3 regions of the Acinetobacter thermotolerans genome follow, and region 2 is predicted to be linked to each of the others. Evidence: predicted binding sites of a transcription regulator. Region 2 holds the regulator's gene; each other region holds the start of a gene.
What was found. Region 2 encodes PhoB, which activates phosphate uptake and scavenging genes when phosphate is short. Its sites were predicted from a motif close to TGTCATNAANCTGTCATAA; they were not measured.
Positions count from the first base shown of each region.

Region 1: a site for PhoB is predicted at 2,329-2,347, ahead of ABEF84_RS04460 (inorganic phosphate transporter). Genes of this name have one in related genera too.
Region 3: a site for PhoB is predicted at 1,923-1,941, ahead of ABEF84_RS07725 (porin). Genes of this name have one in related genera too.

Region 1 covers NZ_CP156795.1:887,419-891,713, forward strand. The annotation lists gene metH (methionine synthase) at 1-1,877, opposite strand, end outside; gene ABEF84_RS04460 (inorganic phosphate transporter) at 2,395-4,014, shown strand.
Region 2 covers NZ_CP156795.1:170,695-174,989, reverse strand. The annotation lists gene ABEF84_RS00845 (SDR family NAD(P)-dependent oxidoreductase) at 1-747, opposite strand, end outside; gene ABEF84_RS00840 (TetR/AcrR family transcriptional regulator) at 968-1,645, shown strand; gene phoB (phosphate regulon transcriptional regulator PhoB) at 1,848-2,558, shown strand; gene phoR (phosphate regulon sensor histidine kinase PhoR) at 2,583-3,941, shown strand; gene ABEF84_RS00825 (glutathione S-transferase) at 3,999-4,295, opposite strand, start outside.
Region 3 covers NZ_CP156795.1:1,548,323-1,552,617, forward strand. The annotation lists gene ABEF84_RS07720 (substrate-binding domain-containing protein) at 1-247, opposite strand, end outside; gene ABEF84_RS07725 (porin) at 592-1,686, opposite strand; gene tatA (Sec-independent protein translocase subunit TatA) at 2,018-2,236, shown strand; gene tatB (Sec-independent protein translocase protein TatB) at 2,246-2,668, shown strand; gene tatC (twin-arginine translocase subunit TatC) at 2,665-3,444, shown strand; gene ABEF84_RS07745 (PhoX family phosphatase) at 3,630-4,295, shown strand, end outside.

The DNA.
Region 1 (4,295 bases), 720 kb from region 2:
CCGCTTTCGCCCTGGTTGCGGTTCAGGATCACATCTTCAACCGCAGCTTTCAGTTCAGGATCGATGTCATCGTAAATCGCCAGCTGACCGGCATTCACGATACCCATGGTCAGACCTTGCTGGATACCGTAGTACAGGAATACTGCATGGATCGCTTCACGGACTGGCTCATTCCCGCGGAATGAGAAGGATACATTCGAGATACCGCCAGAGATCATGGCATTTGGCAGGTTCTGTTTGATCCATCCAGTGGCTTCGATAAAGTCCACGGCATAGTTGTTGTGTTCTTCGATACCAGTTGCCACCGCAAACACGTTCGGGTCAAAGATGATGTCTTCAGAAGGGAAGCCGACTTCATTCACCAGAATGTCATAGGAACGTTTACAGATCGATTTTTTACGTTCAGCAGTATCTGCCTGACCGTCTTCATCAAAGGCCATGACGATCACGGCAGCACCGTACTGACGGCACAAGCGGGCACGTTCAACAAACTCGTCATAACCTTCTTTCAGGGAAATCGAGTTCACAACGGCTTTACCCTGCACGCATTTCAGGCCAGCTTCGATAATGTCCCATTTAGACGAATCCAGCATGATTGGCACACGCGAGATATCTGGCTCAGAGGCGATCAGGTTCAGGAAGTGAACCATTGCCCCTTGAGAATCCAGCATACCTTCATCCATGTTGATGTCGATGATCTGTGCACCGGCTTCAACCTGCTGACGGGCAACGTCCAAAGCTTCAGTGAAGTTTTCTTCTTTGATCAGACGCAGGAATTTTTTCGAACCGGTGACGTTGGTACGTTCACCGACGTTTACGAATAATGAATCTTTGGTGATGTTAAATGGTTCCAAACCACTTAAGCGGCATGCTGGCTCAATTTCTGGCACTTTACGTGGTGCAATACCTTCAACCGCTTGAGCAATGGCACGGATGTGATCCGGAGTGGTACCACAACAACCACCGGTAATGTTGATCAGACCGCTTTCAGCGAATTCTTTGATGAAAGCAGCAGTCTGTTCTGGCGTTTCATCATAACCACCAAACGCATTTGGTAGGCCAGCATTCGGGTGTGCAGAAACAAAGGTATCTGCGACATCAGACACAGTTTTGACGTGTGGACGCATGGCATCGGCACCAAGTGCACAGTTAAAGCCGATTGATAGTGGTTCCGCATGACGTACCGAGTTCCAGAATGCTTCTGCAGTTTGACCAGTTAAAGTACGGCCAGACGCATCAGTAATGGTACCGGAAATCATGATTGGCAATTCAGTACCCAGTTCCTTGAACACTTCTTTGACTGCAAAGATCGCAGCCTTGGCATTCAGGGTATCGAAGACGGTTTCGATCAGGATGATATCGGCACCGCCTTCAATCAACGCCTTGGTCGATTCCATGTAATTCACTTTCAGTTCGTCAAAAGTGATATTACGGAAGGCTGGGTCGTTCACATTCGGTGAAATTGATGTGGTGCGTGATGTTGGCCCAATCACACCTGCCACGAAACGTGGTTTTTCCGGTGTTGAATATTTGGCACAAGCTTCTTTGGCCAGACGCGCAGCTTCACGGTTAATTTCCGGAACCAGATCTTCCATGTGATAGTCAGACATGGAAACGCGGGTACCATTGAAGGAGTTGGTTTCAATGATGTCGGCACCGGCTTCAAGGTAGGCTTCGTGAATGCCTTGAATAATCTGTGGCTGGGTCAGTACCAATAAGTCGTTATTGCCTTTAAGGTCGTATGCCCAATCAGCAAAACGCTCACCACGATAATCGGCTTCTTCCAATTTATGGCGTTGGATCATGGTACCCATCGCACCATCGATAATTAAAATTCTCTTGGCAAGAAGTTCTTTTAGGGTGGCAAGTGTGGACATTCAAACTTTCTCAGTAAGCATCAAAAAACGGCAATAATCTTAACAGATTAGTGGACAGTTTGCTGTAGCTGTTCTTCAGAATGCTGGATATGTCTGATATGAAATTTTGATAAGCAGTTTAGGTATGGGATAGAAGACTGAAATCAGATAGAAAACTCAAAAAAGCGATGGCCAGATTAACAAGCTGAACTGAACAGAAAAATGTAAGCGGGTTTCATCAAACAGTCATCTTTGCCGGGCAATATTTAGGCAAGCAGAAACGAAATGGTTCTGTGACAGGCTGAACTTTAGCCGCTTATATAGCTCAAAACCTATAAAAACTGGTACATTAGAAAAGGATGAATGTTCACAAGTAATTGATTAATAAAATTTAAAAATAAAATTTTTTGTAAAAATTTTAGGATCAATGGCAGTTATAAAGTCTAAAAAATTACTGTCGCTGGCAGGTCATTGTCATATAATTGTCACAATTTAATTGAACAATATGGGGATTCTAGAATCCTCTATTCCTGCTTGCATGAATTCTAATCAAACTCCCTTAGAATCAGCACAAGGAACGTCTTCAAATCAAGCGAAGAACGTACATGTGCCGACACCGAAGTTTTTTATGCCGGTGTTCCTGACTCTAATCATTTCGACGCTGATCTATATCGGCTTTCAATTGACTTCCGATATTGCACATGTCCCTGCGGTACAGATGGGGTCATTGATCCTTTTAGGCACAGCATTATTGATTGCGCTGGGCTTTGAATTTGTAAACGGTTTCCACGATACCGCCAATGCAGTGGCGACTGTGATTTATACCAATGCCTTGTCTGCACCTGTGGCCGTGATGTGGGCAGGTTTCTGTAATTTCATGGGGGTAATGGTCGCAAGCGGCGCGGTTGCCTATGGGATTATCGCACTGCTGCCGGTGGAGCTGATCATGAATGTTGGCACCGGTGCCGGTTTCGCTATGGTCTTTTCCATGCTAATTGCGGCAATTCTCTGGAACTTGGGCACTTGGTTCCTTGGTATACCAGCTTCCAGTTCGCATACCCTAATCGGTTCGATTCTGGGTGTTGGTATTATGAACTACCTGCTGAATGCGGGTAGTGGTGCTTCTGGTGTCGATGTTGAGCAGGTGATCAAGGTTGGTAAAGCCTTACTGTTCTCACCACTGATCGGTTTTGTCTTTGCCAGCATTCTGTTCCTGCTGGTGAAAAAAATCTTCAAACGCCAACTTGAACTGTTTAAGCCACCTGAAGGTAACAAGCCACCACCACCGCTAATCCGTGCCATTCTGATCTTTACCTGTACTGGTGTCAGCTTTGCGCATGGTTCAAACGACGGTCAAAAAGGTATGGGTCTGATCATGTTGATCCTGATCGGCTGTGTGCCGCTAGCTTACTCACTAAACAAGAATCTGGATGCCCAACATATCCAGTCTTTCGGTCAGCTGTCTGCACAAACGGCTGATGCGATCTATCCGAAACATGAGAATATTCCGGATGAGAAAGCCCGTGCCATCATCACAACTTACATTCAAACAAAAGAACTGAATGCTGAAGTGGTACCCGCACTGGCAAGCCTGACCGATCACTTGGGTGATAAAGTCGGTAGCTACAGTAACATCAAGGATGTGCCAGAAGCTCAAGTTTCAGAATTCCGTAATGATATGTACCTGAGCACTACAGCATTTAAACGTCTGGAAAAAGCCGAAGCTTTACCTGCGATGACGGCTACACAGGAAAAAACAGTGGATGAATACCGCGACAATCTGGATTCCTTCCTGCAATACATTCCAACTTGGGTGAAAGTGGCAACTGCATTAGCATTGGGTCTTGGTACCATGGTGGGTTGGAAACGTATCGTGGTGACGGTTGGTGAGCGTATCGGTAAAGAGCACATGACTTATGGTCAGGGCATGTCTGCCGAGCTAGTTGCTATGTCTACAATCGCTGCTGCAGATGGTTTTGGTATGCCGGTATCAACCACACACGTTTTAAACTCTGCTGTTGCAGGTACCATGGTAGCGAATAAATCCGGTCTGAACTTTAAAATGGTGAAATCGATCCTATCGGCTTGGGTGTTTACATTACCTGCAACGATCTGTTTATCCGGTGCACTGTACTGGTTGTTGTTAAAAGTTTTCTAAAAAAGATCTGTTGTAAAAAAACGCTGCTAAGGCAGCGTTTTTTATGGGTGTTTTTAAAGTCCTCTCCCTTGCACAGCAGTACTGCTCATTTCCTAAAAGGAGAGAGGAGAAAATACATTATTAAATTTATAGAGGAAACTCCCGCTCCCTGAGCGAAATTAAAGCACTGCTTTAAACGAAGCGCAAGAGAGGGCTGGGTGAGAGTAATAAGAAGACCAAGAGTACTTTAATAAAAGAATTAATAGCTAATTTCAACTCAATATAAAATGAGTATTGCTTAG
Region 2 (4,295 bases):
ATCATTACCGATCAGCAAGCGGCGTTTGTTTTTTAGGACTGCATCGAGAATCTGGCGCGCCGCTTCTTCCGGCGGACAACGCAGCAGCTTGTTAAAGTTCTGCGCTGATTTTTCCGGATGCATCCCTAGACTACGGATACTGTCATTCATTTTCGCCGCATTGGCGATATTGGTCCGGATGCCGCCCGGATGGACACACAGCGCACTCACGCCACCGTTTTCCATATCCAGTTCCTGACGTAGCGATTCGGTAAAGCCACGTACCGCAAACTTGGTGGCGTTATAACCCGATTGTGTCGGCTGCGCAGTCAGGCCAAACAGACTGGAAATATTGATGATATGTCCCTCGCCCGTTTTCTTGATCAGCGGCAGGAATTCCTTGGTCCCATAGACGACACCCCAGAAATTAATCCCGACAATCCATTCCAGCTCGTCATAGCTGGCGCCTTCCACGGTAGAACCCAGTGCCACGCCCGCATTGTTAAAGATCATGTTCACGCTGCCATGATCTTTCTCGACTTCAGCTGCCCAGGCACGCATTTCTTCCAGATTCGCCACATTGACCTTTTTGCTGGTGACACGGACATTGGCATCTTTGAGCAACTCAACGGTTTTAGCCAAACCTTCTTCATTGACATCGCTTAATGCCAGATGACAACCCTGTTTTGCCAGTAACACGGCCAACTGCTGGCCGATCCCAGACCCTGCCCCGGTAATCGCAGCAACTTTATTATTAAAATTTTTCATGGTTTTCCCTTATGAATGACACTGCCCGCGCGGACAGTATTTCTGGTTCTGTCGTGCTTCATGCAGCAATTCTCCCCAATATAGTTTTGACAATACTCATTGTCAATAAACCTTGCTTGTCTATTCGGGCCAAGATGATTTGGTTAGTCTGAGCATAGGTACAATGGCAATTTATTGATAAGATATTCAAAATTTTGGTGTAAATGAGCCTGTTCATCCTATGACACAGTCAGCAACTTCTGAGAAAAAACAACAAAAAACAGCAGCCAAAGAACGCCAGTTTAAGGGTTTGTCCATGGCGGAGCGTCAACAGGCACGCCGAGAGAAGCTGATTGAAGCCGGTATTCAGGCTTATGGTACGCATGGCTTTTTTTCCGTAACGGTCAAAGATATCTGTAATGAAGCCAAGCTGACCGAACGCTATTTCTATGAATCGTTCAAGAAAAGCGAGCATCTGTTCCAGACCATTTTCCTGAAACTGATCGATGAACTGCAGCAAAATGTCATGCAGGCGATGATGCGGGCCTCCTCCGATCCGAAAAAAATGATTGAAGCCGGTTTGACTGCCCTGCTGACTACGCTACGCGATAATCCACGTATGGCGCGGATTATTTATATCGATGCCATGCTGGTGCAGGAACTGCATAATCAGGCCACCATTCATGAAACCATGAGCCGTTTTGACCGCATGATTCAGGCTTTTGTGATGCTGATGATGCCCAACCTAAGCCGTTCCGAACAGGAAATTTCTCTGGTCTCTACCGGCCTGAATGGCTACGTGACCCAGATCGCGATTCGCTGGGTCATGAGTGGTTTTAAACAGTCGATGGAAGAAGTGCTGTCTTCATGCAGTATTGTGTTCCTGACCCTGTTTGAAACCTTTGCCGAGAAAAAGTAGAGGATTTTAAATAGCCAAATGACATGATTTCAGCTGTTTAAAAATGATATTTGGTCGAGTACGGATTGTTTTTAATTGTCACAATTCTTTGCGAAATCTGGGAAGCTGCCCTTTCTGCAATGATACTGTCATAATTAATCTTTGTAATAAGGCTTGTCATAAATATAAAACGGTCCACCGTTAACTGATAGGGTATTGCGTTGTGAAAGATGACTACATTTTAATCGTCGATGATGAGCTTCCAATTCGTGAAATGATCCATACTGCCCTGGATATGGCAGGCTTTAATTGTCTGGAGGCAGAAGATGCCAAGCAGGCCCATCAAATGATTGTGGATCAGCGTCCGGCACTTATCCTGTTAGACTGGATGATGCCCGGTGGCGTCAGTGGTGTCGATCTGTGCCGCCGGCTGAAACGTGATGAAAGCCTGTCGGAAATTCCGGTGATTATGCTCACCGCACGTGGTGAAGAAGATCATAAGGTGCAAGGTCTGGATGCCGGTGCCGATGACTACATGACCAAGCCATTTTCCACCCGTGAACTGGTCTCTCGGATCAAAGCTGTGCTGCGTCGTACCAATGGCCTGAGCAATGACAAGAATATTGATGCCAACGGCCTGGTGCTGGACCCGGTCAGCCAGCGCGTCAGCTTTGGTGACACCCTTCTGGATATGGGACCGACCGAATATCGCCTGCTGGCCTTCTTTATGACCCATCCGGAACGTGCCTATACCCGTGCCCAGCTGCTGGATCAGGTGTGGGGCGGTAGCGTCTATATTGAAGACCGGACCATTGACGTACATATCCGTCGCCTGCGCAAGGTACTGGAACCGTATGGGGCTGACCGTTATGTACAGACCGTACGTGGTACCGGTTACCGTTTCTCTACCCGTGCCGATGTTGCCCTCGGCTAATCTGACTTAGGTAAATCCTGCTTTATGTATAAACCCTACCCTGTTCCTGAAATGGCCCGTGGACACAAGATGCCTCGCTCCAACAGCCTCTGGGATTTTGCCAAGCAGGATTTACGTCTACTGGCTGGTTTTCTGCTGATCGGCAGCCTAATCGGGTTCGGGATCGGCTATTTCTGGGTCTGTATCGTGCTGGCTTTTGTAGCTTTTTTTGCCACGCAGATCCGTTCCTTGTATCTGGTCAATGACTGGATTTCCAACCGTCCATATGATGTACCACCCAAGATCAATGGCATCTGGGGTGCCTTGTTGTTTAACGTCTATCAGGCTCAACGACAGGAACGCATTGTTCAGGCAGAAATGGTGGAACTGATTGATCGTGCCCAATCTTCACTGGTTGCACTTCAGGAAGCAGTAATTCTGATTGATGATAAGCAGCAGATTGAATGGTGGAATCCCGCTGCAGAGCGTCTGCTGGGTCTCAAAGCAGAAGACAAAGGTTGCAATATCCTGACACTGCTCTCTCAACCGGAATTTATTGAATACTACCATCATATAGATGATGCTCCGGATGGCCTGAAAATGCAGTCTCCGGTTGTGGAAGACCATTATGTGCAGATCAAGATGACCCGTTTTGGTGGCGAAAGCCGCCTGCTGGTCGCTTATGACGTGACCCGGATGCATAATCTGGAGCAGATGCGTAAGGACTTTGTCGACAACATTTCCCACGAACTGCGTACCCCGCTGACCGTACTCAGCGGCTATATCGAAACCTTTACCGATCAGGAAGATATCAGTCCACGCTGGAAACGCGCCTTTGACCAGATGCAGTCCCAGACCCGGCGTATGAATGCACTGGTGAATGACCTGCTGCTGCTGTCGCGCCTGGAAAATGACAAAAATCTGGCCAAGAACCAGATCATCGACATGCCGAGCCTGATGAACCAGCTGTTTGATGATGCCCAGGCCTATAACGTGGACTATGGCCATACCCTGAATCTGGATATCGACAGCCACTGCGACCTGATTGGCTCGGATATGGAAATTGCCAGTGCCTTCAGTAACCTGATTACCAATGCGATTAAATATACCCCGAAAGGTGGTACCGTAACCATGGGCTGGCATGATGATGGTGAATCTGCCTATTTTGTGGTACAGGATACCGGGATCGGAATCAATACCAAACACCTGCCCCGTCTGACCGAACGTTTCTACCGGGTGGATTCTGACCGGAGCCGCCGTACCGGGGGTACTGGGCTGGGACTTGCGATTGTAAAACACGTGCTGATGCAGCATCAGGCCCAACTGGTGATTGAATCCAAGGAAAATGAAGGCTCGACCTTTAAAGTCATTTTCCCCAAAGAACGACTCAGTTTCCCGGATTAATTCAAAAGCGATTTAAATCAAAAGGTGCCTTTAAGCACCTTTCTTTTCGGAAAATTTTTAACGTAAAACTTCTTCTTTAGACATCGCCCGGAAATAGGCTGGGCGATGGGAAAGTCTATCCAGATAAGCCTCAATCGCCGGATAACGCTTGCCGGTACGCGTCAATATTGCTTCCAGTGGAAAACTCATCTGGATATCGGCAAAGCTGAAACGGCCAGCAAAATATTCATGCTCACTCAGGTAATCTTCCAGATAGTGAATATGCTCTCGAAGGCGGGGCTGGATAAACTGCTTTTTTACCCCGCTGGTAATTTGTCTTGCAAATGGTCGGAACAGAAAAGGGGCATGTTTCTC
Region 3 (4,295 bases), 1.4 Mb from region 2:
CAATATCAATCGTGTTATCACCCACACCACGACAGAACTGCTTTAAGCCTGCAGATGAACCACCTGAACCGACTACTGGGGCTTTAAACTGTGGGAATGTGTTGCCAAATTCTTCAGCCACGATACTGGCATAAGGTAAGACAGTTGAAGAACCTGCAATCTGGATCGTATCGCGTGCGGCATTCGCTGCACATGCCGCTACAGTTCCCATTAATGCCACTGTTGTCATTGCTGTTGTTAAACGCATTTAGTATCTCTCTTTATATTTAGCTACGCCTTTAGCGTGTTACTTGTTTCGATACCAACATTTTGATTTTTGAATATGACAAGCAGGTTGCAGATTTATTAAAGTTTTATGAAAGTTATTACAGCAAGAAATTAATTATAAATAATCAATATTTTCAAAATATTGGGTTGTGTTTTGAGTCTGTAGTACAGAAAATAATGTGATAGTAAATCAAATCATCAGATGCAGTTTTACTAGCCGCTATGTCCGGTACAAGGCTACCTAAGAACATACCCAATGCCATGATCAATTAAATAAAAAAAGGACACCTTAGATGGGTATCCTTTTATATCAGTGTTTGTTGATTAGAAATCGTAGCGCATACCCAGTGATAGCGCGAGAGCATCTTGACCTGCTAATCCACTAACGCCATTACCTAAACTTCGGCCTTCTTTCCAAGGGGTTAAGTTGGCATTTTTATCATTCAGAGTGGTTGCGACATTACCGTATAAGCGTAGAGCAGGATCAAGTTTGTGTTCCACGCCTAAGGCGATTAAACTCGTGTTCGCATCCTCTCTGTCGACATCCCGGTAAAAATACTCAGTGCGTAGCAGTGTTTTAGGTGTGAATTTATATTCACCTGAAACTCCCCAAACTTGTGCATCTAGACCGCGATCTGAATCATCAAACTGCGCTTTTTGATATAAGGCACCCAAGTTTAAACTTTCAGTGAATTGATAAGAACCTGCGATACGAAATGCATCGCGCCCCGAGTTCGTCTCTTCTGTAGGTGCTGCTGTATTGGCTGAATTTTTACCGAAATTCTGGTAAGCGGCTGCAAAGTCAATGCGATCTTTTTTATAGGTCAGCGCAAGGTCATATGCTTTGCTATCGTCTTTACCAGATCCATCTGCATCCTTGGAATTTTCTTTACCACTGTTCATAGAAATTGCAGCGAGTACATTAAAGCCATTTGCAAATTTGGGTGATTTATATTCCAGTGTATTTTCATTGCGCTCATCGAATTTTAAGTCGCCAACACGCGTTACATTCCGAATATCGCCGATCATATCGCCAAATTGATTGACTGGACTACGTGCAGTTTTAAATGGACTATCAAATCGACCTACACGTAGTTGACCGTATTGATCATTTTTAAGCCCTACGAAAGTATCGCGTGTAGAAAAATTAATGGCTTTTGAGTCTTGATCACCACTCGCGAAACTGATTTCCTGTTCAATTTGTGCAAAAACATTTAAATCATCATTAATTTTTTGTTCAACTTTAAAACCTAAACGTGATGAGTTAGAGGATAGTCCAACTTCCTGGTAGTCTTGACCATCCTCTAAGTAGTCGAGAGAGACATGTGCTCGCCCATATAATTTAACGTCTGCAGCTGACGCAATCATAGGTGTTAAAATGCTTGCCCCAATGGTAAGTGCGATAGCAGTTTTTTTCATTTTTGCTCCAATAAAGACTTATCGTCGTTTTTAAATGCTGTAGTGATGAGGATCACCACGTCTCTTTTGGAGCCAGTATTGATTTCGAATATGTCAGTATTATTAAGAAAATATTACAAAAATATTAAATAACTCGAATCCCGTTTAAGCCTATGACTACATAATTTGAGTTTAAAGAAAGCTGCTTAAATATATATTCCAATCACACGTAATTGTAAATTTACCTTTTCTGTCCCTGTCATTAAATTGACATCAAAGTTTCATGGTTTTGTCATTTTTTAATGTTGATATAAGTCCGTCAATCTAAATCTATTCAATAAGGAATAAAGAAATGGCAGGACTATCTATCTGGCATGTATTGATTTTTGCAATCGTCGTGATTTTACTTTTTGGTACTTCCAAACTAAAAAATCTAGGAAAAGATGTAGGCGGTGCAATCAAGGACTTCAAGAAATCAGTTCGTGAAGAAGAAACCGAAATAGCTCAACTTCAACATTCCCGTACGATTGATGCTGAAGTTAAAGCGAGTGAGACTTCAATCAAGAATTAAGGTATCGCTATGCTCAATATTGGAATGACTGAGCTCCTGGTCTTTGGCATCATTGCGCTTCTCGTTCTTGGACCAGATAAACTGCCTGAAGCAGCACGTTTCATCGGTAAATGGTCGGCCAAATTCAAAAGGATCGCTAGCAATATACAAAATGATCTAGACCGTGAATTAAGACTGTCAGAACTGCGTGAGCAAATGCAAACTGAGCTAAATCGTATTCAGGAATTAGAATCAAAAATGCAGGCACAACTAGCGAATACGAACAGCGTTATTCAGCCAACGTTTAAAAGTTCTGAAAAACCGATATTAAACAACGAACGTACTTATCAATTCATCACCCAACCTGTTTCGCCAATATATCTACCGCCAACCCAACTGGATAAGGTAGCAAAACAAGAAAAAAATTATACTGATATAAAGGTGGCTGTATGAGTATTTTACCTTCGACCCAAATGAATAAGGATGCGCAATCAATCCAGTTAGAAGAAATGCCGATTTCGAAACACTTGGTGATTTTAAGAAAACACCTTTTCAAAATTGTAAGTGTATTATTAGTGCTATTTTTATGCTTATTGCCTTTCGCATCGGAAACTTATCAGCTTTTATCAGAGCCTTTGCGTGCTCAGTTACCTGTAAGTTCCACCATGATTGCAACCGATGTAACTGCGACATTCATGGCACCCTTTAAATTAAACTTTTTCATTGCTTTGTTTATTGCAATGCCATTTATCCTATATCAACTCTGGACCTTTATTCGGCCAGCGTTATATACAAAAGAAAAAAGACTCGCTTTACCCCTATTAATCAGCAGTATTGCGCTTTTCTATACAGGTATTGCTTTTGCTTATTTAATCGCTTTGCCGTCTATCCTTCATTTTTTTATCAGCGTATCGCCAGAAACCGTAGCACCGATGACCGATATCAATAGTTATCTGGCATTTTGTCTTAAACTTTTTTTAGTGTTTGGTTTTACTTTTGAAATCCCGATTATCACCCTATTATTCATCCTGATTGGGATAGTCAGTACACAGACTTTGGTGGAAAAAAGACGGTTTATTATAGTGGGATGCTTTTTTATTGCCATGTTTGTAACACCACCAGACGCCCTGTCCATGATCATGTTAGCGGTGCCAATGTGGTTATTATTTGAATTAGGTTTAGCAGCCGGTAAATGCATAGAAAAGGCATCTTTAGAGAAAAAGGAATAAGAAGAAAAAGAACATACAAGAAGAAAAAAACTTATGAAGCAGCCTTGGCTGCTTTATTTTTTCTATAAAAATCAATATTATGTTTAATAAATTTGTAATATTAGCTTCACCGATCTGTCATATTTAACCAGTAATTTATTCCTGACTTTAAAACACAACCAAACCTTAGTTATGGGAATAAAAAAATGACAGACTACCTGCCATATGATGAAAATCAGGAATTAGACAATAATAATTCTAACAATCAACACTTTCGGGATATTTTAGAAATATCCGTATCTCGTCGTGACTTGATTGCTAAAACTGCTAGTGGAGCTGCCGCATTAGCTTTAGCCTCTTCTCTCACAGGCTGTGGTAACGATGATGATAATGAATCTACTCTACCACCCACTGAGACAATGCCAAATCCACCTGCCCTTAACCCAGATGCAAAACCTGAGAAACTGAGCTTTAGCCCGGTTGCTAAGAATTTAAACGATATCGTCACTGTACCAGACGGCTATGAGGCTAATGTCCTATACGCACTTGGTGATTCGATTAATCCTGCGTATTCAGACTGGGATGATAACAATATTCCAAATGGTCCAAGCTTTCAGTTTCGCTCTGGCGATTGCCATGATGGCATGAGCTTTTTTGGCTTGAACATGACCAATGGTCGTTATGATCCGACTGTGTCTGAACATGGTCTACTTGTGATGAACCATGAATATATCAATCCAACTTTCTTACATCCTCAAGGCCCAACCAAAGTTGATGGTCGTCGTCCTGAAGATGAAGTGATTCGTGAAACGAATGCACATGGGATTTCTATCGTCCATATTCAAAAAGATAGCACCACTCAAAAGGTAGAA